3 regions of the Peribacillus sp. FSL H8-0477 genome follow, and region 3 is predicted to be linked to each of the others. Evidence: riboswitches for the same ligand, from Rfam matches in the RefSeq annotation. Region 3 holds a riboswitch; each other region holds the start of a gene.
The links. A riboswitch is a leader RNA that binds a small molecule or an ion and turns the genes downstream of it on or off. The one in region 3 is predicted to bind cyclic di-AMP.

Region 1 (8,105 bases), on a different contig from region 3:
CTCTTATTTGTTTGGAATAATCTTCGCAAATCCGTACCGTTTCTTGCCGGATCACCTGAAGAACAGTTACTAGCCGATCAAATTCACCAAGCCTGGATTGCTTTTATTCGAACAGGGAATCCAGATGAACAAAGCATGGTTCACTGGCCGCCGTATGACTTAGATAAACGAACAACCTTGCTATTTGATCGTGAAAGCCGAGTGGAACATGATCCTGACAGCAGTAATCGACTCCTATGGGAACAAGCAATTAGCACAAAAACTAGATAACCCTAAAAGTCATCCTTTCGAGGATGACTTTTTTTTGTATTTTCGCCATGGTATAAGCGGCCAAAAAATTGTTTCTACATATATAAAAGAAAAGGTTGTTTGTTGAGAGGAGGAAGAGTTATTAAGTTGAAATCGTGCTTCCTTCAGTTCTTTGATACACAAGAAAATGAAACAGTATTACCTGTAAAAGAGTTTGAAGAACTTAAACAGAAATTATTGTTTGAATATGAACAACCTAGTGAGCACAGTATCGCTTTGCTTCCAAATGAAACGAAAATAATTAAAGCCATTCGAGCTGAAACCACGAAATATAATCGTAATAATCTCACACGAACAGAAGCTTATTTGTCTTTTTATATTAAACACCCTGAGATTCATTGGGCATTGCTTGCCCATTTTGTATCTCGTAACGGTGGTTACCATATGACTGATCTTAAGAGCGATTTAATGAACCACCTTTTCACAGAAACAGAGCGAAAGAAGTTTTTCTATTTTCTAGAAGACGCTAATGCAGCCATTTTTGCCGATGCTTATCCACAGTTGTTGCTATATAGTTATGCGGTGAAGCAACGAATCGACTTGAGTAAATTCCTTGCTATTTTTCATGTATCTCGCTTTATGCATCCGATATGGGACCTGTTTATTCATAATAGAAAATCTTCATTACTAACGATTGCAATGATTATTAATGAACAGCAGATGCTAGAGCAGCGTTTGATAACACGACCTCCACATAGTCAAATCATGAAACGACTTGATTTTCAACTGCAAGAGAACTTGGGGTTCACAATGGTTCTGTTTCCGTATCAGCAAAAAAAATATGAGCTGACAAGATTGACAGGTTTAGTCGTTAAACGATTTGCAGATCCGAAAAGTAGAATTCTTATCGGTAAAAAACTCTATCGGCTTTTATTTCAGGATATAAATGTGTTGCAGGGATGTCTCGAATTTTCTTGTGACGTTCCGCACTCTGGTTCACGTTCGGATTACTGGAGCGGTGTTTTTTCTACAAATAAAAGAAACCGACTTTATAGTCCCGTTTTGCAAGATGCGTGGACTGATGCTGCTTTATCTTATTTACCTATAAATGATTGGTTTGTAAACGATCAATCTATCGGAGAGTTACACTCTTATCCTAAACTGAAAATGACTGATTTGACAAAGAAAGCTTTTGATCATACCTCGATACTGCAACTAATCAATCAAACGAAGCAGTTCATCCAGTAATAGAGAGGTGTTACACGATTATGGTCAAACTGGTATTCTCGCATACTTTTTAAATACTTTACTAAAACAAGTGCAATACGGAAAAGATCACTCTCTAATCAACGCTTACAAAGTAATTTGTCGGATTTGGGCGATAAGAGTCGCCCTTCCAACTTTCACAATAAATACTCCTAGTCGTTCCTACGTTTTTTGATATCACTATGATATTCCAATCTAAATTCTTGTTCATCCAATTTGAAATAATGATTAATATAACTTGAAATAGTAAGTTTTATAGAAATATATAGTGTTTTAGCCATGAAATTAAATGAAAACGAATGAATATGGATGATTTTGAGCATATTTACTATCCCATGGGGGTTTACAAGTGATGAAGGATGGGAGTATGATAATTCCAATAAAATACAATTTAATTGCGGCCTAATCTCACGTATTGAGAACGGAGGAACCACTATTTTGGGGTTAATTTTGCATTTGCAAAAGGGATGAGAAACTCTTTCGCCATCCTACCCGTCAGCTAACTTCGTCGGCTAAAGCGAAGGAGGTCATAAAGACCGCCTTGATCAGGAGGCTTTTGTTGTTGCTTTTTTTACAGCTAAACCGTTCTGACACTAACATAGGTCTTTTTATTATGCCTATAAATCGAATACTATCATGGATGACAGAACGCAAAGAGAGCGTAAAGCTTGCTGGGCGTTAAGTAGATCAATGATTGCTTTTCTCTAATTTTATGGTTTTTGTAAAACATACAAGGTTCCGAGACCTGTATCACCACTCGGACATGGATGGATATTACATTGCCTATCAAGGGGAAAAGTAAGCATTGGTCTATTTGTTGTTTACAACAGTTAACTATCAATCGAGAAGTCATTGGAACGGTACAAATTCAATGAGGAAAAGGGATTAAGCCTGCAAGAAACCTGAAGGAATGTGACCAGAATAATAGTTTATTAGGGAAGATGGGGTAGTATGATGAATTTTGAGGAACCGTTTAATCTGCTAGATGATAATGGTATTGACATGGATATCGTCGCCCAGATTATCAGGCGAAGGAGGCAGGTGCTGGTTCTTTGCTATATCGATTATCGCATGAATCAACGCATTGTCTCAGACGATCAATATGAGGAATGGGTACAGGAGTTAAGTCACCTACAAGATCACAATCCTGCTGAAGCGGAAAGAGCCAACATGCATGTGGACTTCAAAGGTGTCCATTTGAAGGATGCCGATTGTCTTAAGCTTGACCAGGTATGGATTCAAGACAAGGCGTTACATCTATTGCGCTATCAAGCTAGTATCAAGGGCAATCAATAGCAGGAACGGGGGTTCATAGAGGGTGTGTGGACCAAGAAGTCCCGATAAACGTACATGTTTTGCTAATGATACGTTTTATCGTTTGTACCGTATTTACGGATTTAATTAAAGGGTAAAATGGGTGGGATAATTAGATAGAGGGGAAGATGAATATTGCCACTTATCGTGCAAAAATTCGGCGGCACCTCGGTTGGAAGTATTGATAGAATTCTGATGGTAACAGAACGTATAGTGGAGGCGAAAAATAAAGGTAATGATGTAGTCGTGGTTGTTTCAGCGATGGGTCAATCCACCAATTCATTAGTAGATATGGCGGAGCGATTGTCTCCCAACCCAGCGGGAAGAGAAATGGATATGCTGTTAGCAACAGGCGAACAGGTTTCCATATCCTTACTTGCTATGGCTTTGATAAGTAAAGGCTATCCTGCTGTTTCTTTAACAGGATGGCAAGCTGGGATTATGACAGATACCGTTCACAATAGAGCGAGAATCGTCCATATTCACAGCGATAAAATAGTAAATCTTGTTCGAAAAGGTACCATAGTCATTGTGGCAGGGTTTCAGGGAATTACGGAAGACGGAGAAGTTACTACTCTGGGTCGGGGGGGTTCGGATACAACTGCAGTTGCGCTGGCTGCCAGCATTAAGGCTGACTTATGTGAAATTTATACAGATGTTTCCGGAGTCTTTTCTGCCAATCCACGTATTGTGCCTACAGCCAAGAAATTAGTTAGGATATCCTTAGATGAAATGATGGAATTGGCGACATTAGGCGCGAGTGTCTTACATCCCCGTGCGGTAGAGTGTGCGAAAAAATATAATGTTCGGTTAATGGTAAGATCTAGTTTTTCTGATGAAGAGGGAACCTTAATAGAGGGGGATGTGGATATGGAAGCAAAGTTGGTATGCGGAGTGACTCACAAAGATCATATCGCGAAAATTACAATTAAAAAATTTGATGCATTATCTTCTTTATTTACAATTTTGGTGAAATCCCATATTGATGTAGATATCATAACCCAGTGCTCAGATGAACTTTCGTTAACTAACTTGTCCTTTACTGTTTCGATAGAAGATTTGGGACGTACATTGGATTTACTCGAATCCAATAAGACAACACTCGCGTTTGAAGAACTCAATACGGAAGTAGGTTTAGCGAAAGTTTCTATCGTTGGATCAGGAATGGTCTCAAATCCCGAAGCAACTGCAAGAATGTTTACAGCATTGGCTTCCGAGCATATTCCGATTAAGATGGTTAGCCATTCAGAAATGAAGGTTTCCTGTATTATTCCCGAAGATATGTCAGAAAGAGCAGTACGGACCCTTCACAGTGTTTTTGGTTTTGACGTCCTTCTAAAAGAGGCGGTTTTACATTAGTTCAATAGTACAAAGAATATATTCGGCTTTTCACAAAGCTTTTCTATAGATAAGAAGATAAATAAACAACTTAGAATGTAAAAAAAGACTACCATAAAAAAACAAGGATTGAGTAGCATATATAAGAAAAATAGGAAAAAGGAACATAGAGGACAGACACGCAAAGGAAGCACATGATCGCTAGGAGTTAAGTAAACCAATGAGTACTTTTCTCTACTTTTATAGGTTTGCTTTGCTATGTATCTACTAATCAATGTTTGAATCTTATTGGTTAACGCTGGGATGCTTAGCGGCATACATGGGGAAAGAGTAAGCATTGGTCTATTTTTTATATTTTCAACAGGCAGGCTTCTCTTTCATAGAAAGAATGCAGATTGAGAATTAATAAGAGAAAGTACTAATGGGGTGGATTGTATGGGAAAAGTACTGCTTGTTGGAAAAGGAAAATTATTTAAATCTGTAAAGAAAAGTATAGGGGCCACCCACACGGATACAAGTGACTTAGAAACTTTAGACTATGATGAAGAGTGGTTTAAGCCTACAAGTAACCTGAAGGACTGTGATGGAATAATGGTTCATAAATCATTGCAGGCTAACTGTGTTTATCTATTCCCTAATACTCTGTTAGATGGAATAAATCTTGTAAGAGTATTTATAGAGTTCAAACCTTATAAGTTGTTTGTTGTCACTCATGATCAACAATATTCTACTCTATATAAAAAAATGGGAGCCGACTTTGTCATCCTTAGTAAATCGGGTTGTTACAGCTATAGCTGGCTGTTAACAAGCGGCACCTAGTTACTAAAAAACTTAATGGGGGGTGTAACAAAAATACCCTATAGAGTAGACATTTTCTAAGTGTCTACTCTATAGGGTACAGTTTTACATGCAGATAAGGCTTTACTCCTTAATATCCTTTCGAATAGTCAAGCAGGTTAATCGCAGGTTGTTCACCCTCGATATACTTCTTTAAATTAGGAATGAAAATATCTTGCAGCAGCCTCTGGTCATAGAACTCAGTTGAACCGGACGTATGAGGGGTAATGATCACTTGTTCAAGATCCCAAAGTGGGTTATTCTCCGGCAGGGGCTCTACTTCAAATACATCCAATCCAGCACCAGCAATTTGGCCAGTATTCAATGCATTGATAAGATCCGCTTCGACAACAATAGGACCGCGGCCAATATTTATGAAGTATGCTGTATCCTTCATTTGTTCAAATTGTTCCGCTTTAAACATGTGTTTGGTCTCCTCAGTGAGTGGAAGGGTCACAACAACATAATCGCAACGCGACAATACTTCATTTAACTGATTTGGTGTTCGCATTTCATCTACATTTTCTGCATCTTTTCCTGAGTGGCGGATTCCAAGCACAGTCATACCGAAGGCTTTTGCAATCTTTGCTGTTTCACTGCCTATAGCACCGACACCAATAATTCCGATTGTCTTGCCGTGAATTTCAAGCTTCATATTAGCATGATGCCATTTCTTTTGCTGCTGATTTTTAACATATGTATCAATTTTACGGGTTAAGGCCAGCATCAGTCCAAAGATGGTTTCTGAAATAGGGAACGCATGAACACCGTTAGCACTTGTAACGACTACTTCTTTCTGCTGTAATTCTGTTAATGGGAGGTTATTCACTCCTGCACTCCAAGTTTGAATCCAACGTACCTTAGAGCCTGCACTTATTACGGGTTCCCTTAAGCGCTTGTTCCATCCAGCGATAATCTCCGCATCGTTCAACCTACCTTCCCACACCTCGGGATCACGACTAGCCGTAACTTCCCATTCAGGGATAATAGCTTGAATTTCTGAAAGAATAGCTGCATCTACATCATGCGTAAGTAGTAAGGTTCTTTTTGTCATGGGTTTATCTCCTTTGTATCCTCTTAGAACAATCCTTCAATGATTGTAGGGAGGTCTTCTGATGAGTACTTTAAAAAACTGTATCACTATCTGAATTCCATACTTACGAGCAAAATTCCTGTGTAATCCGTGAATTTACTTACAAGAAAAAAAGCTGACCATCGAGCAGTCAGCTTTAAGTCTATTAACTCTTTAAAAATTTCACACATACAGGATAAGGAACAGGCAGATCACTTCCAAGCAAAGAAAGCTTTCCTGTTTCGGTATCACGAGCATAGAGGACAAGGTTACTTGACTCTTGATTTGAACTAACAATAAATTGTCCGCTCGGATCGATTTCAAAATCCCGAGGCCAATCTCCTGCAGAAGAGACATGTTCAATAAAGGTCAATTCACCGGTTTCTTCTGTTACACTAAAGACCGCAATACTATTATGTCCTCGGTTTCCAGCATAAACAAATTTCCCATCAGGAGATACGTGAATGGCACTGCCTTGGCTGTTTTCTGTAAAATCAGCAGGGATTGCTGAAATATAATGAAGCTCCGTAAAGACTCCGTTTTCAGGGTTATACGCTAGGGCAATCACTTCGTTGCTAAGTTCCGTCATTACATATGCGAATTTTCCATTTGGATGAAATTCAATATGACGAGGTCCGCTTCCCGGTTTCACAGCAAGAACATTTACTACGTGTAGTTGATCTTCTTTAATTTCATACGTGATAATTTCATCCGTACCAAGATCTACAGCAACTATATATTTTTCATCTGGAGTAAATCCTGAAAAATGTGCATGCGGACCATCTTGACGTTCAGTGTTCGGTCCTGATCCGGAATGCTGATTCATAGAGACAATCGCGGATGTTTTTCCTTCTATATTTGTTTTATAAAGTTCTATTTTTCCATTATGATAATTGGCTGTGACCACATATTGTTTGCCGCTGTCGACACTAACGTGACACGGAGAACCGCTTCCAGAAACGTGTGTACTTAATTGAGTAAGAGCTGCTGTATCAGCATCAATGTTGAAGGAAGTGATTCCGCCTTTATCATTTTGTTTGTCCACGGCATATAATGTTTTCCCGTCTTTACTAATTGTTACATATGTAGGACTTCCTAGCTCCGCTGCAAGCTTAATGTTTTCAACCTTTTTACTTTCTGTATCAAGTGTAAAGCTGTAAACCCCTTTACTGTCACCCTTTGTGTACGTACCAATATATCCCGTATAGATAGCCATAATAAAGTTCCTCCTTGTATGTGGATGTGTTAATTTTACCATAAGTCTCTATCAAAGAAGCAGCCTCAGCTCTTGAATTTATTATTTACCCATCTATAACGATTACTAACACATATCTTATGGAAATCTAGAATCTTTATCTGTATAATTAACTTTTAAAAAGTAAGTGTAAAACGGGGTGTACCCATGAGCAGTTGTCAACCAGTAGAACAGTTTCCCTTCCTAAACGGGGTGCAAATTGTAAAAAGAGAATATATCTATAAAGGAATGAATGGCCAGAGTGTTGAGCGTATCTTTACGGCCGATGACAGCTATATTTTTAAACCGCTGACTAATCAGAAGCAGTTTGGTAAGGAATTATGGGTTTACGAGCATATCCTTACTAAGCTGCCATCTATTTATCCAAAAATCCTCGCCCATTCTGTTCAAACAGAAGAACAGAAAAGTTGGATTGTTCTTGAAGATCTCGGGAAACTGTCACATACGTTTAATGAGAAAGCAGCCTGTGAGGTCATTCATTTAATGTCAGGTTGGCACAGGATGTCAACGGATTATCTAAACGGAGCAGAATTAATTGGTCCAAAGCCCTTCATTGAAGAAGTAGTGTGTGATCTTTTTCAGAATAAAACAGACATTCTGCGCATACTCAGCGAATTACATGTGGAAGAAGCAAGCATGATGAATATGTATACCTTGATTAAGGACTTCACATTTACGATTCCTCCCGTATTATCCCACGGTGATCTTCATCTTGGGAATTATGCCTATATCGGTAATCGGGTCGTCGTCTTCGATTGGGAGCATGCTCATTTA
Region 2 (8,105 bases), on a different contig from region 3:
TTTCTTGCATATTTAAATCATGTTTCAACTGACCATTATCCTCCCAATCAATTGAAGGAATAACTTCTAGACAGCCTAATTGTTCTAATGTTTTTGGGCTGTTGAGTGTACTTACTACACCAACAGCCACATCAATCCCGCGTTTTTTCAGCTCATTTCCTTCAAGGAGTAAATGATAGGTTTTCCCAGAGCCGCTTACCGCTCCGAGGATGATTTTGAGTCTGCCTTTTTTGATCGTGGAAATCGATTGGAGAATCTCTTCAGGTGATTTTCGGCGAAAGTTCTGGGACATGATCATACCTCCTAATCCAATTCAGCGTTAAGAGGAGAGTAACTATCACTCTCCTCCACTCTTTCACAATTCATCTAATGCTATATTTATCTCTAAAACATTGATTCTGGGTTCTCCAAATAACCCTAGCGAGCGGCCTTCCTTATGTGTATTGATAAGGTCATATAAACGTTCTTCTGAAATCCCGCGTTCTTTGGCTATTCGAGGTACCTGAATGTCTGCTCCTTGAATAGAAATATTTGGGTCAAGTCCTGAACCTGAATTAGTGACTAAATCGGCTGGTATCTCTGATTGTTTGACTGTTGGGTTTTCCTCTAGGAATTTAACCATCTCACTTTTTGTTCGTTCTATCATTTCTTTATTCGATGGAGAATAATTAGGCGTACCTGAACCAGCTGCATCATAATTAATAGAAGAAACACGACCATGAAAATAGCCGGGGTCTGTAAAAGATTGACCAATTAACCGCGAACCAATCAGCTCTCCTGCTTTATTTTCAAGTAAACTGCCCTCTGCTTTTGCCGGCATTATTACTTGGGAAACCCCTGTCAACAGCAGCGGATAAGCTAACCCGCAAATGACGAGCAAGACGAAAACTAAACGGATACTTTTTAACATGCATACCACACCTTTTTATAAGATTAAGATAATCCAGCTAATACAAGCAGTAAGTCAATTACTTTGATACCGATAAAAGGAACGATTACTCCACCCAATCCATAAATAAATAGATTCTTGGTTAACAATTTGGAGGCATTCATCGGAACATAGTTTACCCCTTTCATGGCTAATGGAATTAATAGGGGAATAATCAATGCATTAAATATCAAAGCCGCTAATATGGCACTTTGCGGTGTGTCCAGCCCCATAATGTTGAGGGCTTTCATTTCTGGAATAGCAACCATAAACATGGCTGGAATAATCGCAAAGTATTTAGCGACGTCATTCGCGATACTAAAGGTAGTTAAAGCACCTCTTGTCATCAGAAGCTGCTTCCCAATCGCTACGATTTCAATGATCTTTGTTGGGTCTGAGTCCAGATCAACCATATTCGCCGCTTCCTTCGCAGCATGTGTTCCCGTATTCATTGCCAATCCTACATCCGCTTGAGCCAAGGCTGGTGCATCATTTGTTCCATCACCGGTCATGGCCACAAGCTTACCTTCAGCTTGTTCTCGCTTGATCACCCTAATTTTGTCTTCCGGCTTTGCTTCAGCAATATAATCATCAACCCCAGCTTCTTTTGCAATTGTTGCCGCTGTTAATGGGTTATCACCGGTACACATCACCGTCTTTATCCCCATTTTTCGTAATTCATCAAAACGTTTTTTCATGCCTGGTTTGACTGTATCTTTTAAATAAATAACACCCAATATTCGTTTTCCTTCTGCTACAGCCAGCGGTGTTCCGCCAAGTGACGCGACTTCATCACTAATGTTTTCTAAATCAAGTGGAATTTTTCCTCCCTGCTGCAGGATATATTTCTTGATTGCATCAACTGCACCCTTTCTAACTTTGGTGCCATCTGCCAGATCCGTCCCGCTCATTCTAGACTCAGCTGTGAATTCTACTCCTTCCGATCCTTCCTTTATTAATTCCTCTTTGACTGTTCCATCCTTCTTAACAAAATCAACCACGGAACGGCCTTCTGGGGTTTCATCATGCAGCGATGAATAAGCAGCAAACCTATTCATCTCTTTCTGGGTTACCCCCTTAACCGGCAAAAGTGAAAATGCCATCCGGTTACCCAGTGTGATTGTTCCAGTTTTATCTAGAATGATCGTATTAATATCACCAGCCGCTTCTACCGCTTTCCCAGATTTTGCAATCACATTAAATTGTGTCACTCTGTCCATCCCTGCAATTCCAATCGCAGAAAGAAGACCGCCTATTGTTGTTGGAATCAAGCAAACTAGTAATGCCACTAATGTAGCAGTCGGCAAATTCACATTAATATAGGAAGCAATTGGGACTAGTGTGGTACAAACAAGCAGAAAAATAAGCGTCAACCCAACAAGCAGCGTGCTGAGTGCAATTTCATTAGGTGTTTTTTGTCTCTTAGCTCCTTCTACTAAACTAATCATCCTATCTAGGAACGATTCACCTGGGTCACTGCTGACTTTCACTTTAATGTAGTCACTAATCACTTTTGTCCCGCCTGTTACAGAACTGAAATCTCCTCCTGATTCTTTTATGACTGTGGCTGACTCGCCAGTAATGGCTGATTCATCTACTGAAGCGACGCCTTCAATAATATCTCCATCACTTGGTATGAAATCATTGGCTTCCACTAACACAATATCGCCTTTACGCAAGTCTGCGGCATCCACTACTTTTATTGAACCATCTTTTTGGATGACCTTTGCTTTCGTGTCCTGTTTCGTCTTCTTAAGACTATCCGCTTGTGCTTTCCCTCGTCCTTCAGCTAACGCCTCCGCAAAGTTAGCAAACAGGATCGTTAGCACTAAAATGAAGCTCACAGCCATATTATATCCTCTGTCTGAATCCCCCCCGAACAATGATGGAAATATCGATAGCAGTAAGGTCATAACAAAGCCTATTTCTACGACAAACATGACAGGATTACGAGCCATTAACTTTGGATTTAATTTTTTGAAAGCATCTTTGCCTGCTTCAAGCAAGATCGTACTAGTGATGTTCCCTTTACTCTTTCTACTCATCTGGAATACTCCTTTTCAACAGTTATCTAATGGTCAGCCACTCAGCAATTGGGCCAAGGGCAAGTACGGGAAAGAACGTTAACGCTCCTATTATTAAAACAGTGGCTAAAAGGATGATTAGGAACGTGCTATTATCTGTTTTAAGTGTTCCAATCGTCTCTGGCACACGCTTCTTAGTGAGTAAAGAACCAGCGACTGCGATCATGGCAATCATTGAAAGGTAACGGCCGAACAACATAACTAAGCCGGTAGAAATATTCCAAAAAGGCGTGTTATCTCCTAACCCTTCAAACCCTGAGCCATTGTTAGCCGCTGACGAAGTAAACTCATAGACCACCTGAGAAATCCCATGAAATCCCGTATTTGAAATGGCTGTGGTACCCATTTCAGTAGCTAACGCAATCGCCGATGGTCCTAAAATGATTAAAGGATGCAGGAGAATGACGATCGCAATTAATTTCATTTCTCTTGCCTCAATTTTTTTGCCTAAAAATTCTGGCGTTCGTCCAACCATCAGCCCAGCAATAAATACAGCCATAATCGTATACATCACAATATTGATTGTTCCTACTCCATCACCGCCAAAGACACAGTTCAACATCATTTGGGCGAGCGGTACCAGTCCTCCGAGCGGGGTCAGCGTATCATGCATCGTATTCACTGTCCCTGTTGTCGCCGCTGTTGTAACTGCAGTAAATAGAGCAGTTTGCGCGATTCCAAACCGAACCTCTTTCCCTTCCATACTCCCATTTTCTTGTGATAGACCTATTTTTTCTAACGCCGGATTCCCATTTAATTCACTAAAATAGGACACACTCAGGAAGACAAGAAATAGTAACCCCATCGCAGTAAAAAGGATCCAACCCTGTTTTTTGTTTTTCGCCATCCGCCCAAACGTTAAGGGCAGTGCAGCAGGGATTAAAAACATTGATAGTATTTCTAGTATGTTAGTAAAGCCAGTAGGATTCTCAAAGGGATGGGCCGAGTTAACCCCGAAGAATCCACCGCCATTTGTCCCTAAATGCTTGATTGATTCTAAAGCAGCAACTGGTCCTCTCGCGATATTCTGTGCAGCTCCTTCTAAGGTCGTCACGGCAGCGGTAGAACTAAACGTTTGCGGTACCCCTTGGGAAACGAGTATCAAACCTATAAGAATGGACAACGGCAGCAGTACCCGCGTAAGGGAACGGACTAAATCAACATAAAAATTCCCCATATTCTTTTGCCCTGTTATCCCTCTAAAGAAAGCCATACATAGAGCGAGCCCTGTGGCTGGGGTCGTAAACATCAAAAAGATAATCACAGTCATCTGTGATAAATAAGATAAACCGGATTCTCCGCTGTAATGTTGTAAGTTCGTGTTCGTAAGGAAGCTCACAGCCGTATTGAAGGCAAGTATCGGATCCATATTTGCTATATTACTAGGATTCCCAGGCAGCACTCCTTGAAAGCGGATGATCAGGTATGAAATGATAAACATGATGAGATTACTAAACAGCAAGGCTTTAGCGTATTTCTTCCAGTTCATTTCACTTGTTTGTATACCTGACAGCTTATAAATAATCCGTTCGATTGGTCCAAATACTCGATCTTGCTTGGTCGTTTCAAGGGAATAAACAGTCGTTAAATAGTTTGCCATTGGTATCGCTAGTACAAGAAGCAATACCAGCACCACACCGATTTGTAAAAAATCCATTTACATTTCCTCCGTTAGTCACGATTAATATTTTTCTGGGTTAAGCAATGCATGAACTAAATACAACGTAACCACTCCGACAATCATCAATAGAACCATTATTTACTCTCCCTCTTTTTCGATAACATTTTGACAAAAGTGAATAAATCCTAAAAAGAGTGAAAAAGAAACAGCTGTTAGCAGCACGGATACAACATCCATTTGACCTTCTCCTTTCAACTAGTTGATGAAAAAAACCTCACCACCTCCTTTCCGTATTGTCACTGTCAAACTATCAATCCATAAAAAAAAGACCAATGCGTACTCATCCCCCGATATGCAGCCGATGCAAAAAATCGATCCGAGTTTCAACAATGAAAAAACTTCATTGCAACAGAAACAGAATGATTTGCAAAAGCAAACATTAATTTGGAGAAAAAGTACTCATTGGTCTACTTAACGTCCAGCAAGCAGGGCTTCCTTTACGCTCAGTCATCCAAGAACAATTTTTCAATATAGGCATACTAAAAAGACCTACAGAAGGACAGGCTGCTCATTTTGCTGAAATCAACAAAAAAGCCCCCTGAAATAAGGTGGTCTTATGACCTCCTTCGCTTTAGCCGACGAAGTTAGCTGACGGGTAGGATGGCGAAAGAGTTCACATCCCTTCTGCAAAAGCAGAATTAACCCCAAAATACTGGGTCCTCCGTTCTCAAAATCTTTGAGATTTGGCCTTTATTAAATTGTTATGCTGTCGCTTATTTTACGCTTAACTAGAAACATTTGTAAACTAGGTAAACTAACCATATAAATCCAAAATCGATGAAATAGATTCATTTTTAACGATTTTTCAAATCAAATCACTTGTTTTCTCATTAATTCTTACTTTTTCAAACTTTTACAAATTTTCATAAAATTGATTGACAAGAAGTTAGGCAGCAATTATGCTGAATTCCAGCAATAGCCAAAATTAGTGGAGGGATTATGTTAAATTCTAAGAAAAAACTTGAAGCTGAGATTAGTGCTGCCTTCATCAAGTTTCAGCGTGAGTTGATTGGGAGAGGACCACAAGAGGCAAAAACGTATATTATTAATGATATGCTGATTACCCGATTTAAAGGTGTTCTGACTGTTGAAGAAAAACATCTGGCCAGCCGAAATGCAGGAAAGAAATTAATTAAGCAAATGCGTTCACTGCTACATGAAATGTACACCCAGGATTATGAAAAAATCGTGGAACAGTATACCAAATGTAAGGTTCTGTCCTCTCATCGAGATATTAGTACAAAAACTGGAGAACAGATTGAGGTTTATATTCTTGATAAAGATCTAGAAAAATGTTTTGAACCGCTCAAATAACTTGCATCTCTTACCTTCCCGTTAAAGGGCGTTGATTATGTGTATTAATAACAATATCTTGGAAGGTATTTCTGCCGCATATACAGAATACTTCCTCGTTTTTTAACAGCACATGGCAGTGCAGACAATACTTTTTTTTCATTTTCTTCAACTCTTTTCATAGATTCTGTATGTATGATATGCAGAATAAAAAAAGAGTTGCAGCACTGTGCAACTCTTTTTTTCTATGAGGCTTTTTGGACTGCTGTTAGTTGAGTCTGTTTTGTGCTGGGAACAATATTAAAAAAGATATTTAATACTATCGCTGTCATACTTCCAGCTACAATACCATTACTCGTAAGAATTTGCATGCTTTCTGGCAGATTGGTAAATAACGAGGGTACTACCGTAACCCCCATGCCCATTCCTACTGAACAAGCAATAATTAACAAGTTTTCTTGCGAAGAAAAATCTACGGTACTGAGCATCTTTATTCCATATGCGAGTACCATCCCAAACATCGCTACCATGGCTCCGCCCAGAACAGATGACGGTATGACAGTTGTGAATGCACCAATTTTCGGCACCAGTCCAATCAGTATAAGCATTCCGCCGGCCGTATAAATAACATTTTTACTTTTAACACCTGATAACTGCAGCACCCCGACATTCTGGGAGAAAGCTGTATAAGGGAACGAGTTAAATAATCCACCCAGTATTGTGGCTATCCCTTCTGCCCGGTATCCTTTGGCTAAATCCTTCTTTGTTACTTCTTTCTCACAGATATCACCGAGGGCATAATAAACACCTGTTGACTCAACAAGACTGACGATGGCAACTAATGTCATAGTAAGGATCGCCGCAGCATTAAACGTAGGCATCCCGAAATAGAAGAGATGCGGAATATGCATCCACGAGGCATCACCAACAGCTGAAAAGTTTACTTTTCCCATTAGTACGCCCGCTGCTGTTCCACAAAGAATCCCTATTAAGATCGCAGCAGACCGAATAAACCCATTAGAAAATTTATATAGTAATAAAATGAATAGTAAGGTTCCAAACGCAAGTGTAAGATTTTCAACTGATGCAAAATCAGCCGCTCCTTCTCCACCAGCCATATTATTCATGGCCACTGGGATGAGGGTAATGCCAATAATCGTAACGACTGATCCGGTCACAACCGGCGGGAAAAATCTAGCTAACTGGCTAAACCATCTACTAATGATAACGACTATTACCCCCGAAACGAGAATGGCTCCATAAATTGAGGTAATGCCAGATTCCTTACCGATAGCAATCATCGGTAAGACGGCCGTAAATGTACAACCGAGCACAATAGGAAGTCCTATACCAGACACTTTGTTTTTCCAAACCTGAAGAATCGTCGCAATTCCACACATAAAGATGTCAATAGAGATTAAGTACGTTAATTGTTCAGAAGAAAGTTTTAAGGCACTTCCTACGATCAATGGAATAATAATGGCACCTGCATACATAGCAATGACATGCTGAAATCCAAGAGCAGCTATTTTTAACGGTGATTTATTCATAAAGCTGTTACCAAGCTTTCCTCAACAAAAGTAATGGACCCTTGCTCTAATGCTTGAATTCTTGCTAATGATTCAACACGTACTCCCTGCTTCCGAAGTAGTGCGCCGCCTTCTTGGAAAGCCTTCTCAATCACAATTCCTATTCCTTGCACGGAAGCCCCAGCTTTCTTACAAATCTCCATTAATCCGAGCGCCGCTTGGCCGTTCGCAAGAAAATCATCGATAATCAACACTCGGTCACCTGATTCAATATAGTTCGTTGAAACAGTAATCGTATTCGTTTCTTTTTTAGTATAGGAATATACCGTTGCCGTCAGCAGCCCCTCTGATAGTGTTAGAGATTTCTTTTTTCTAGCAAAGATCATTGGAACGTTTAATTCTAAGGCAGCCATAAGTCCAGGTCCGATACCTGAGGATTCAATTGTTAAAACCTTCGTAATCCCTTCCTCAGCAAAACGAACAGCAAACTCCTTACCAATTTCTTTCATTAGGACAGGGTCCATTTGATGATTTAAAAATGAGTCCACCTTTAAAATTTGATCGCTGAGTGCTAAACCTTCTGCATTAAT
Region 3 (8,105 bases):
TCTTACTGGTTTTGAACCATTTCTGAACTACCCCATCAATCCTACAGAAGAGATTGTTCAGGCATTAGATGGAGCAGTCATAGGTGATTATATGGTTTGCAGTAAGCTATTACCGGTTGAATTTCGTCTTTCAGGTGATAGGATCATTGAGTATATTCAAGATATATTGCCAGATGCAGTTATATCTTTAGGCTTGGCTGCTGGTCGAAGTCAGATCACGCTTGAGCGAATTGGTATTAATTGTGCCGACGGTGAAAAAGATAATACAGGATATAAACCGCTAGGAGAGCGCATAGTCGCCGATGGTGCTGATGGTATGTTTACTAGTCTTCCGTTAAATCAAATGCTGGAGGGACTCATAGAGGCTGGTTATCCAGCATCTATTTCAAATAGTGCAGGTACTTATGTGTGTAATCAAGTCATGTATCGAGTACTGCATCATCTTCAAGAAACCAAACAGAGCAAGCAAGCAGGCTTTATTCATGTGCCGGCAAATCATTCCCTTGCGCTGCATATGGGGAAGATTCCTAGTTGGTCACAGCAGGATTTGCAAGAAGCCGTTCAGGTACTAATTAATCATTTAAATTAAGAGAAACAACAAGGACGTTTAGGTGGCAATTTTTCTATTCCACCTTTTTTGTCGTATAAAAAAAAGAAGATGGTTTTGGAATCTTTAAAATGAGGGAAGTTAAGAGTATAAGTAAAATTTTAGGAGGTGTTGATTGTGAAATGGAAAAAGGCCATGTTAATTTATAATCAGGCTGCAGGAAAAGGAAATATCCAAACTATGCTTGAGCAATGTTTGCCTATTCTAACTTTGGAAACGGAAGAACTGATGGTATTACAGTCTTCAAAGGCTGGTGATGCCCTGGAATATTGTCAGAAGTATGGAGAGCAAATGGACGCGGCCTTTATCTTGGGGGGTGACGGAACGGTTCATGAGTGTATAAATGGACTTGCTTCCTTGGAAAATCGTCCAGTAGTGGGAATTCTTCCTGGAGGGACCTGTAATGATTTTTCTAGGACGTTGAATATACCCCAAAATATTCGCCAAGCTGCGGAAACCATGATTTCCGGAGAAGTATCATTAATTGATGCTGGAAAAGCAGGTAATAATTACTTTTTAAACTTTTGGGGAATTGGACTGATCGCAGAAACTTCTGCCAACATATTTGAAAAGGAAAAGAATCGATTCGGTACAATCAGTTATCTGTTAAGTGCTATACGGACGGTAGGGGATAATGAACCTTTTCCATATAAGATTGAATTTGATGGGGAAGTACTTGAGGGTCAGGCCGTTTTGGTGCTTGTGCTAAATGGGAACTATATAGGCACAAACTCTCTGCCTTTTACAGATGTCCACGCAGACGACGGGTTCCTAAATCTAATTATTGTAAAGGAATCTAGTTTGAGCATATTGAAGGAATTACTTACGTTGAAGGGTGCATTAAGCGAAGTAGATGCAGATAACGGTCTGCTTCATTTTCAAGCAAGAGAAATTGTCATAGAAACTCCAGAAGAGATGGATGTTGATATGGATGGTGAAATTTATGCTAAAACACCAACGAAGATAACAAGTCTTCCTCAACATTTTAAAATGTTTTCAGGCATTAGCGAAAAGATTGAGTAAATTGATCGTGTTTTTCTTTAATTTTACAATTTTCAACACAGGAAAACGGCACATTCCTCCATTTTACGATACAATTAAAGGGAAGAATATTTACATAATCACGGGGGAATGTGTATGACTTATCAAGTAAAACTAGTAAAGGGCCTGTTTCGTCCATCTCTTAGTTCCTTTCAATTAAAAGAAGCCGAAGAAATAACCGCATTTAAACTGAAACTAATATGGGTATACATAGCGAGTATCCTATTGTTCTCAATAAGTGGTTATTTTGGGATTGGTACGGAATCGGTTTCAAAAGAGTTAAATGGACTTGGTACGGAAAGATTTGAAACGGGTAAACTGCTTGTATTTTTGGGGAACATCATTGCAGGTCTTATACTCCCGTCTATCTTTTTGTTTGTATCAGCCATGATCTTTTGGGTGATAACAGATATTCCATACATAAAGATTGTTGTTGTCCAGATGATTGGTTTCACACTTTTTTTAGTGGAAAAATTCCTATTGATTCCCTTTTTCTTATTGATGGATCTGAATCAAGATGCTAATCCATTTTCTTTAGGGGTAGTCAGTCAATATTTTATTGCGAATGATTATTTTATTCACTTCTTTAGTGAAGTGTCTATTTTTAGTGTGGCAATTATTGTGATTACATATAAATATTTGAAAGCTTTATCTGATAAGAAACCGATAATTATATTACTGATGATTTGCTTCAGTTACCTTTTATACTGGTTTTTAGCGGCTTTCTGTTCTTATTTAGACGTCAATGTATTCGTATGAGGAGGTGTAGTCAATGAAGAAATGGAAAATTATTTCGCTCTCTGCAGTTTCAGGATTACTAATAGCGGGTAATTTATATTTAATAGGTAAGGAAGATAGTAAAGTTGAGCGAACTTTATATGTAGAGAACTGGACGAAAGCTAAACTAGGCGATATTTCAAGGACTTTTCAAGTACAAGGCATGGTAGTACCATATGAAGAGTATCCTGTGTACTTCGATCATGAAAAACAATTCCAGAAATTTTTAGTACAGGAAGGAGATACGGTCACTTCAGGGACGCCTTTATATGAATACCTTGATCCAAAAGCTTCAACAAGCAAAGCCAATCTTGAAAATGAAAAACAACTTGCTGAAAATGATCTTTCTGCAATAGAGAGTTATATCAGCAGCCTGGAAAGTTATCAATCCTCCATTCCAGAAGCTCCTTCAGTGTCTGATAATGAAGATAATGCAGAACTGGAAGCAGACTTAAATTTGGATGAGCATGCTTCATCTGAACTAATTGTTGCCACTATTGAACAGGAAATATTTAAACAGGAATATGAGAAAAGCAAAATAGAAGAAAAGGTTAACATTCTAGAAGCTGAGCTTGTAAATCTTGATGAAATAAGCGGGACTGTATCAGCTGTTAGTGATGTTGATGGCACTGTGAAGGAAGTGAATAAGAGTCTTACTGGCCCTATTCTAACTTTATCTTCAAATAGGTTGTCAATTGAAGGAGAACTTTCTGAAAAAAGGTTAAAGGAAGCTGAGGAAGGACAGGCAGTTACGGTTGAATCATCTGAATTAAAAAAACCTCTTATAGGGACAGTCGATCGTATTACAGCCTATCCGAAATCGGAACCAAGTATGAAGAAAGAAAGCACTTATCCGTATAAAGCTATAGTTAAGGATGATCAATTGCTTCTACCAGTTGGCAGCAAGGTGAATGTATCGATTGTTACCTCAAGTGTGCAAAATGTTCCGGTTATTCCTGAAGATACCTTACATATGGGTTCAAAGCCATTTGTTTATAAGTTAACTACTGGCCGTGTGAATAAGCAGTATGTAACGAAGGGTATTGAAATGAGTGGAAGACAAGAAATTCGGAAGGGCATGACCGCAGGCGAAACGATTTTAGCTGAACCAGAGAATGTACCACAAAATCATGCTTATTTTATAACAGCACTACAACCAAAAGATATAACACGAAAGCAACTTAAAGAGATTAGTACACGCGATAAATTCCGGTATTTATTAACAGGCCTATTAGAGAGATAGGACTTGATATGTTATTTGAACTACATAAATAAGAGAAAAAACGGATTCATAAAGGGATTTTTGAGGGATTTCCAGCAATTTTATGCATAGAACAGAAATAAATATATTTACAGAAATGAAATTTTACTATAATATTTTATTATAACGTAATACCGCTTAATCTTATCGAAAGAACGGGGGACCCAATTTGCGGATCCGTTCGCTTGGGGTGAATTCTAGATTAGTAGAAAGGGCTTTGTGTTTCCAAGTCCTAACCCGACAGCTAACCTCGTCAGCGTAAAGGGAACAGTTTGAAAAATGTTCGCGTAAAATGACACACAGTGTGTCTTTTTTTTGCCGGAGAAAATTTACCTTGTTTCCCTTACCGAGACAAAATGCATGTTTGCAGCATAGAATTTTTACAGAAGGTGAGGATGTTAGATGAAGAAAATTAGTTTAGCTTGGCAAATATTTATTGGTCTCGTATTAGGGATTATCGTGGGGGCTATTTTTTATGGCAACCCTGACGTATCTACTTATTTACAACCACTTGGAGATGTTTTTCTCCGTTTAATTAAAATGATTGTTGTTCCAATTATTGTTGCGAGTATCGTAATGGCTGTAGCGGGTGTAGGTGACCTTAAGGCACTCGGTAAAATCGGCGGAAAAACGCTTCTCTATTTTGAAATAGTTACAACCATTGCTATTATCGTAGGTATAATGGCTGCAAATATATTCCAACCAGGTGCAGGCGTAGATATGGGCTCCCTGGAAAAAACAGATATCAGCAGTTACGTTGAAACGGCTGATAACACAGAAACTAAATCATTAGTGGATACAATAGTGAATATTGTCCCATCTAACCCAATTAAAGCAATGGCTGAGGGCGATATGCTGGCCATTATCTTCTTCTCCCTTTTGTTAGGTTTGGGAATAGCCGCGGCTGGAGAAAAAGGAAAACCTGTCCTTGGATTCTTCCAAGGGTTGGCGGAAGCAATGTTTGCTATGACTAATATGATTATGAAATTTGCTCCGATTGGTGTATTTGGTTTAATTGGAGTAACCATTTCTAAATTTGGACTAGAATCCCTTATTCCACTGGGTAAATTAGCGATTACTGTTTACGGAACGATGATTTTCTTCGTAGTAGTTGTTTTAGGTTTAATAGCTAGACTTGTTGGCTTTAATATTTTCAAATTATTCATCATCTTAAAAGAAGAATTGATCTTAGCTTTCTCTACTGCAAGTTCAGAAGCAGTACTTCCAAAATTGATGGAGAAAACAGAAAAGCTAGGCTGTCCAAAGCATATTTCTACATTCGTCATCCCAACTGGTTACTCGTTTAACTTAGATGGTTCAACGTTATACCAAGCGTTGGCAGCAATCTTCATTGCTCAAATGTACGGAATAGATTTAACTATAGGTGCTCAAATTTCCCTAATCCTTGTCTTAATGGTTACTTCAAAAGGGATTGCGGGTGTGCCTGGTGTTTCATTCGTTGTCCTATTAGCGACATTAGGATCAGCTGGAATTCCAGTAGAAGGTTTAGCCTTCATTGCTGGTATCGACCGTATCCTTGATATGGGTAGAACAGTTGTTAACGTAGTAGGTAACTCTCTAGCAGCTATCGTTATTTCTAAATGGGAAGGTCAATTCAATCCTCCTGTAGAAGCGGCTGAAGTAAAAAGTGCATAATAAAAAAGGACTTGCAGTTTCTGCAAGTCCTTTTTTTATTAGGTCAATCAACTTAAACAGTGGGTAGTGTCTCCCTCGAAAATGATTTCGGGCTTATTTTGATTGACGGTAATTTTAGTTAAACTTACATTCCCAATATAGGGTTGTGAATAGAGCTGGGATAAGGAAAGATTCTTTATAGTGGCCATAAAAGCTCGAATGAATAGAGAATGGGAAACAATCAGAACTGTCCCTTCAGGGTGTGCTTCGGTAATGTTTTTATAGGAAGTAGCTGCACGTTCTAGGATTTGTGGATACGACTCTCCGCTGTTACGCTGGTAAAGATGGGGAGTCTCCCAAAATGATTTATACTCATTTGGGTATTCTGCTTCAATCTCTTCTTTATGTCTGCCTTCCCAGTCACCAAAAGACATTTCACGCAGCAGTTCACTTTTGATGAGTGGAATCACGCGTTTGCCTGCAATGAGTTCAGCAGTGTGAGCAGCACGTTCACTCGTACTTGTATAGATACAATCGATGGGTGTGTCCTTTAAACGCTTTCCTAAAGCTAATGCATCGTTTATCCCTGAGGTAGTCAGGTCGCTGTTTTCCCAGCCTTGCATTCTTCCTATAAGGTTCCATTCGGTTTGTCCGTGGCGTACTAAGTAGATCGTTAACATCGCTATCTCTCCTGCTTTTGTTTTTAAATTTATTATATACGCTGTATAGCGTACAGGCTAAGATAATGATATTCTTTTCGAAAGAGAAATAAAACATACGAAAGTAAACTATTTGCTCGGCTATTTTGGTAAAATAAAGTGGAAAGTGTCTGTTGTTTTTTTAATTGCTGGTGCGGAGGGTAAGGGATACCATGAAAAATGATAGTAGAGACATTATTTATATACATCTGCAGGCTTCTGAACGTTTTGCACTCTTTTCTGGAATGAGTTTTCGAGAATTTGGACACTCAACGGAAGTACCATTGAGTAATCTTCTGCTGCTAAAGCATCGATATGAAGAAGGAGAATTTAACTTAAATACGTTATTAGAGTATGTTCCTGAGGATCGTGTCGGGGAGATACTGAAGGAAGATGTAGATGAATATGGTGATTTTTGCTGGCTGGATTTTGAGGAAGAGTCAGGGCTCGACGAATTAGATGGACAGGAAATTGCCGAATTATTATATTTAGGGCATTGTAAACATCATCTGCGCCCGCCGTTCTTTCGGAAGCTAAAAAATCAATATGTCTATCTTGCTCATGATGACGGTTGGTTTAATAAATTATACTACCGTACTCTTAGCAGCTATTTACATTTGATTGGAAATGTACTGCCTCTTAAACTAGAATCCGTAACAATAGAACGAACCTGGCTGGGTTTTAAAAAGAAAAGTGAGATCCCTAAGGTGCCGGATGAGATTCTTGCTCATCTTACACCGTTAATGGCAGAGGGTTTGATTTTATCGTTTTCTAAAGCACAACAGACGAGGCAGAAGATTGAAATACCTGGTTGGGTTATTGGTGATTATGTAAATATGGACGATATGATGGAGAGCTATAAAGAAATGAGCGCTGATCATCCACATATACAGATTATTTATTATCGAAAAACAAAAGAGTGGGCCATTATAAAAAAATAATTCCCCTGAATCAGGGGTTTTTGTTTTCCCAAATTATATAGGCAGGCGCGAAAATAGGCTATCTAACATAGATTAGTGAATAAAACTCACCTGATTTCCATGATTAATTTTTTTCGTTTTGAAGGGAAAATGATACAATAATAAAGGTTACTAGAATATTGGAGGGTTTACTTAATGAAAACAAAACTTGGATTGCTTTACGGCGGCAAATCAGCAGAGCATCAGGTATCGATGCAAACGGCTCTTGCAGTTATTAAAGCATTAGATATAGAAAAATATGATATACATCCGATCTACATAACTGAAGAAGGGGAATGGATGAATGGTCCTAAACTGACTGGTCCCGTTCAAAATGTTAAGGAATTAGCCTTTACTGGTGGAAGCTCAATTTCACCTCTAGCGCTTAGTTCTACCGAAGATGAACCGAAATATGATGTCATCTTCCCTCTACTGCATGGTCCTAATGGCGAAGATGGAACTGTACAAGGAATGCTGGAATTGATTAACCTTCCTTATGTAGGGAACGGTGTATTAGCCTCTTCAGCAGGAATGGATAAAGTCATCATGAAAAACCTCTTTGCACAGGCAGGTCTTCCACAGGTGGGCTATAACTGGTTTATTCGTTCTGAATGGGAATCAAATAAAGCAGCAGCTTGTGAAAAGGTTGAAAGTGAGTTAGGGTACCCTTGCTTTGTAAAACCAGCTAATCTTGGTTCAAGTGTGGGAATCAGTAAGGCAGTTAATAGAGATGAATTAATGGCAGCATTTGATGAAGCTTTCCAATTTGATCGTAAAGTAATTGTGGAAGAAGGAGTCATCGCTAGGGAAGTAGAAATTGGGGTGATGGGTAATGATACTCCTGACTGTTCAGTAGCAGGAGAAATCATTGCTAAGAAAGATTTCTATGACTATAAAGCTAAATATGAAGATGAAGATACCGTTATGGTTATCCCAGCTGAAATTACAGAATCAGAATATAAAATGTTAAGTGAAATGGCCGTTACCTCGTTTAAAGCGCTGGATTGCTCTGGACTTGTTCGAGCAGACTTTTTCCTAACAAAAGATGGGAAAGCTTATATCAATGAAGTGAACACGATGCCGGGGTTCACTCCTTACAGCATGTTCCCTCTGTTATGGAAGCACAC

Region 1: another riboswitch for cyclic di-AMP. It lies ahead of MHI18_RS21150 (DNA ligase LigA-related protein); the one in region 3 lies ahead of MHI18_RS12725 (cation:dicarboxylate symporter family transporter).
Region 2: another riboswitch for cyclic di-AMP. It lies ahead of MHI18_RS22125 (potassium-transporting ATPase subunit F); the one in region 3 lies ahead of MHI18_RS12725 (cation:dicarboxylate symporter family transporter).

What each region holds. Positions count from the first base shown of each region.
Region 1 is NZ_JBBODE010000003.1:2,200-10,304, forward strand. It holds gene MHI18_RS21140 (carboxylesterase/lipase family protein) at 1-270, shown strand, start outside; gene MHI18_RS21145 (DUF2515 family protein) at 397-1,497, shown strand; cyclic di-AMP (ydaO/yuaA leader) riboswitch at 1,905-2,044, shown strand; gene MHI18_RS21150 (DNA ligase LigA-related protein) at 2,518-2,811, shown strand; gene MHI18_RS21155 (aspartate kinase) at 2,965-4,188, shown strand; gene MHI18_RS21160 (hypothetical protein) at 4,603-4,986, shown strand; gene MHI18_RS21165 (D-2-hydroxyacid dehydrogenase) at 5,096-6,058, opposite strand; gene MHI18_RS21170 (lactonase family protein) at 6,243-7,292, opposite strand; gene MHI18_RS21175 (phosphotransferase) at 7,479-8,105, shown strand, end outside.
Region 2 is NZ_JBBODE010000001.1:852,198-860,302, forward strand. It holds gene MHI18_RS04395 (universal stress protein) at 1-292, opposite strand, end outside; gene kdpC (potassium-transporting ATPase subunit KdpC) at 356-910, opposite strand; gene kdpB (potassium-transporting ATPase subunit KdpB) at 934-2,973, opposite strand; gene kdpA (potassium-transporting ATPase subunit KdpA) at 2,996-4,669, opposite strand; gene MHI18_RS22125 (potassium-transporting ATPase subunit F) at 4,694-4,768, opposite strand; cyclic di-AMP (ydaO/yuaA leader) riboswitch at 5,252-5,392, opposite strand; gene MHI18_RS04415 (DUF2294 domain-containing protein) at 5,633-6,007, shown strand; gene MHI18_RS04420 (nucleobase:cation symporter-2 family protein) at 6,232-7,536, opposite strand; gene MHI18_RS04425 (xanthine phosphoribosyltransferase) at 7,533-8,105, opposite strand, start outside.
Region 3 is NZ_JBBODE010000002.1:192,182-200,286, forward strand. It holds gene MHI18_RS12705 (pyroglutamyl-peptidase I) at 1-589, shown strand, start outside; gene MHI18_RS12710 (diacylglycerol/lipid kinase family protein) at 725-1,630, shown strand; gene MHI18_RS12715 (hypothetical protein) at 1,745-2,407, shown strand; gene MHI18_RS12720 (efflux RND transporter periplasmic adaptor subunit) at 2,421-3,668, shown strand; cyclic di-AMP (ydaO/yuaA leader) riboswitch at 3,812-3,959, shown strand; gene MHI18_RS12725 (cation:dicarboxylate symporter family transporter) at 4,089-5,342, shown strand; gene MHI18_RS12730 (histidine phosphatase family protein) at 5,390-6,001, opposite strand; gene MHI18_RS12735 (hypothetical protein) at 6,193-6,960, shown strand; gene MHI18_RS12740 (D-alanine--D-alanine ligase) at 7,135-8,105, shown strand, end outside.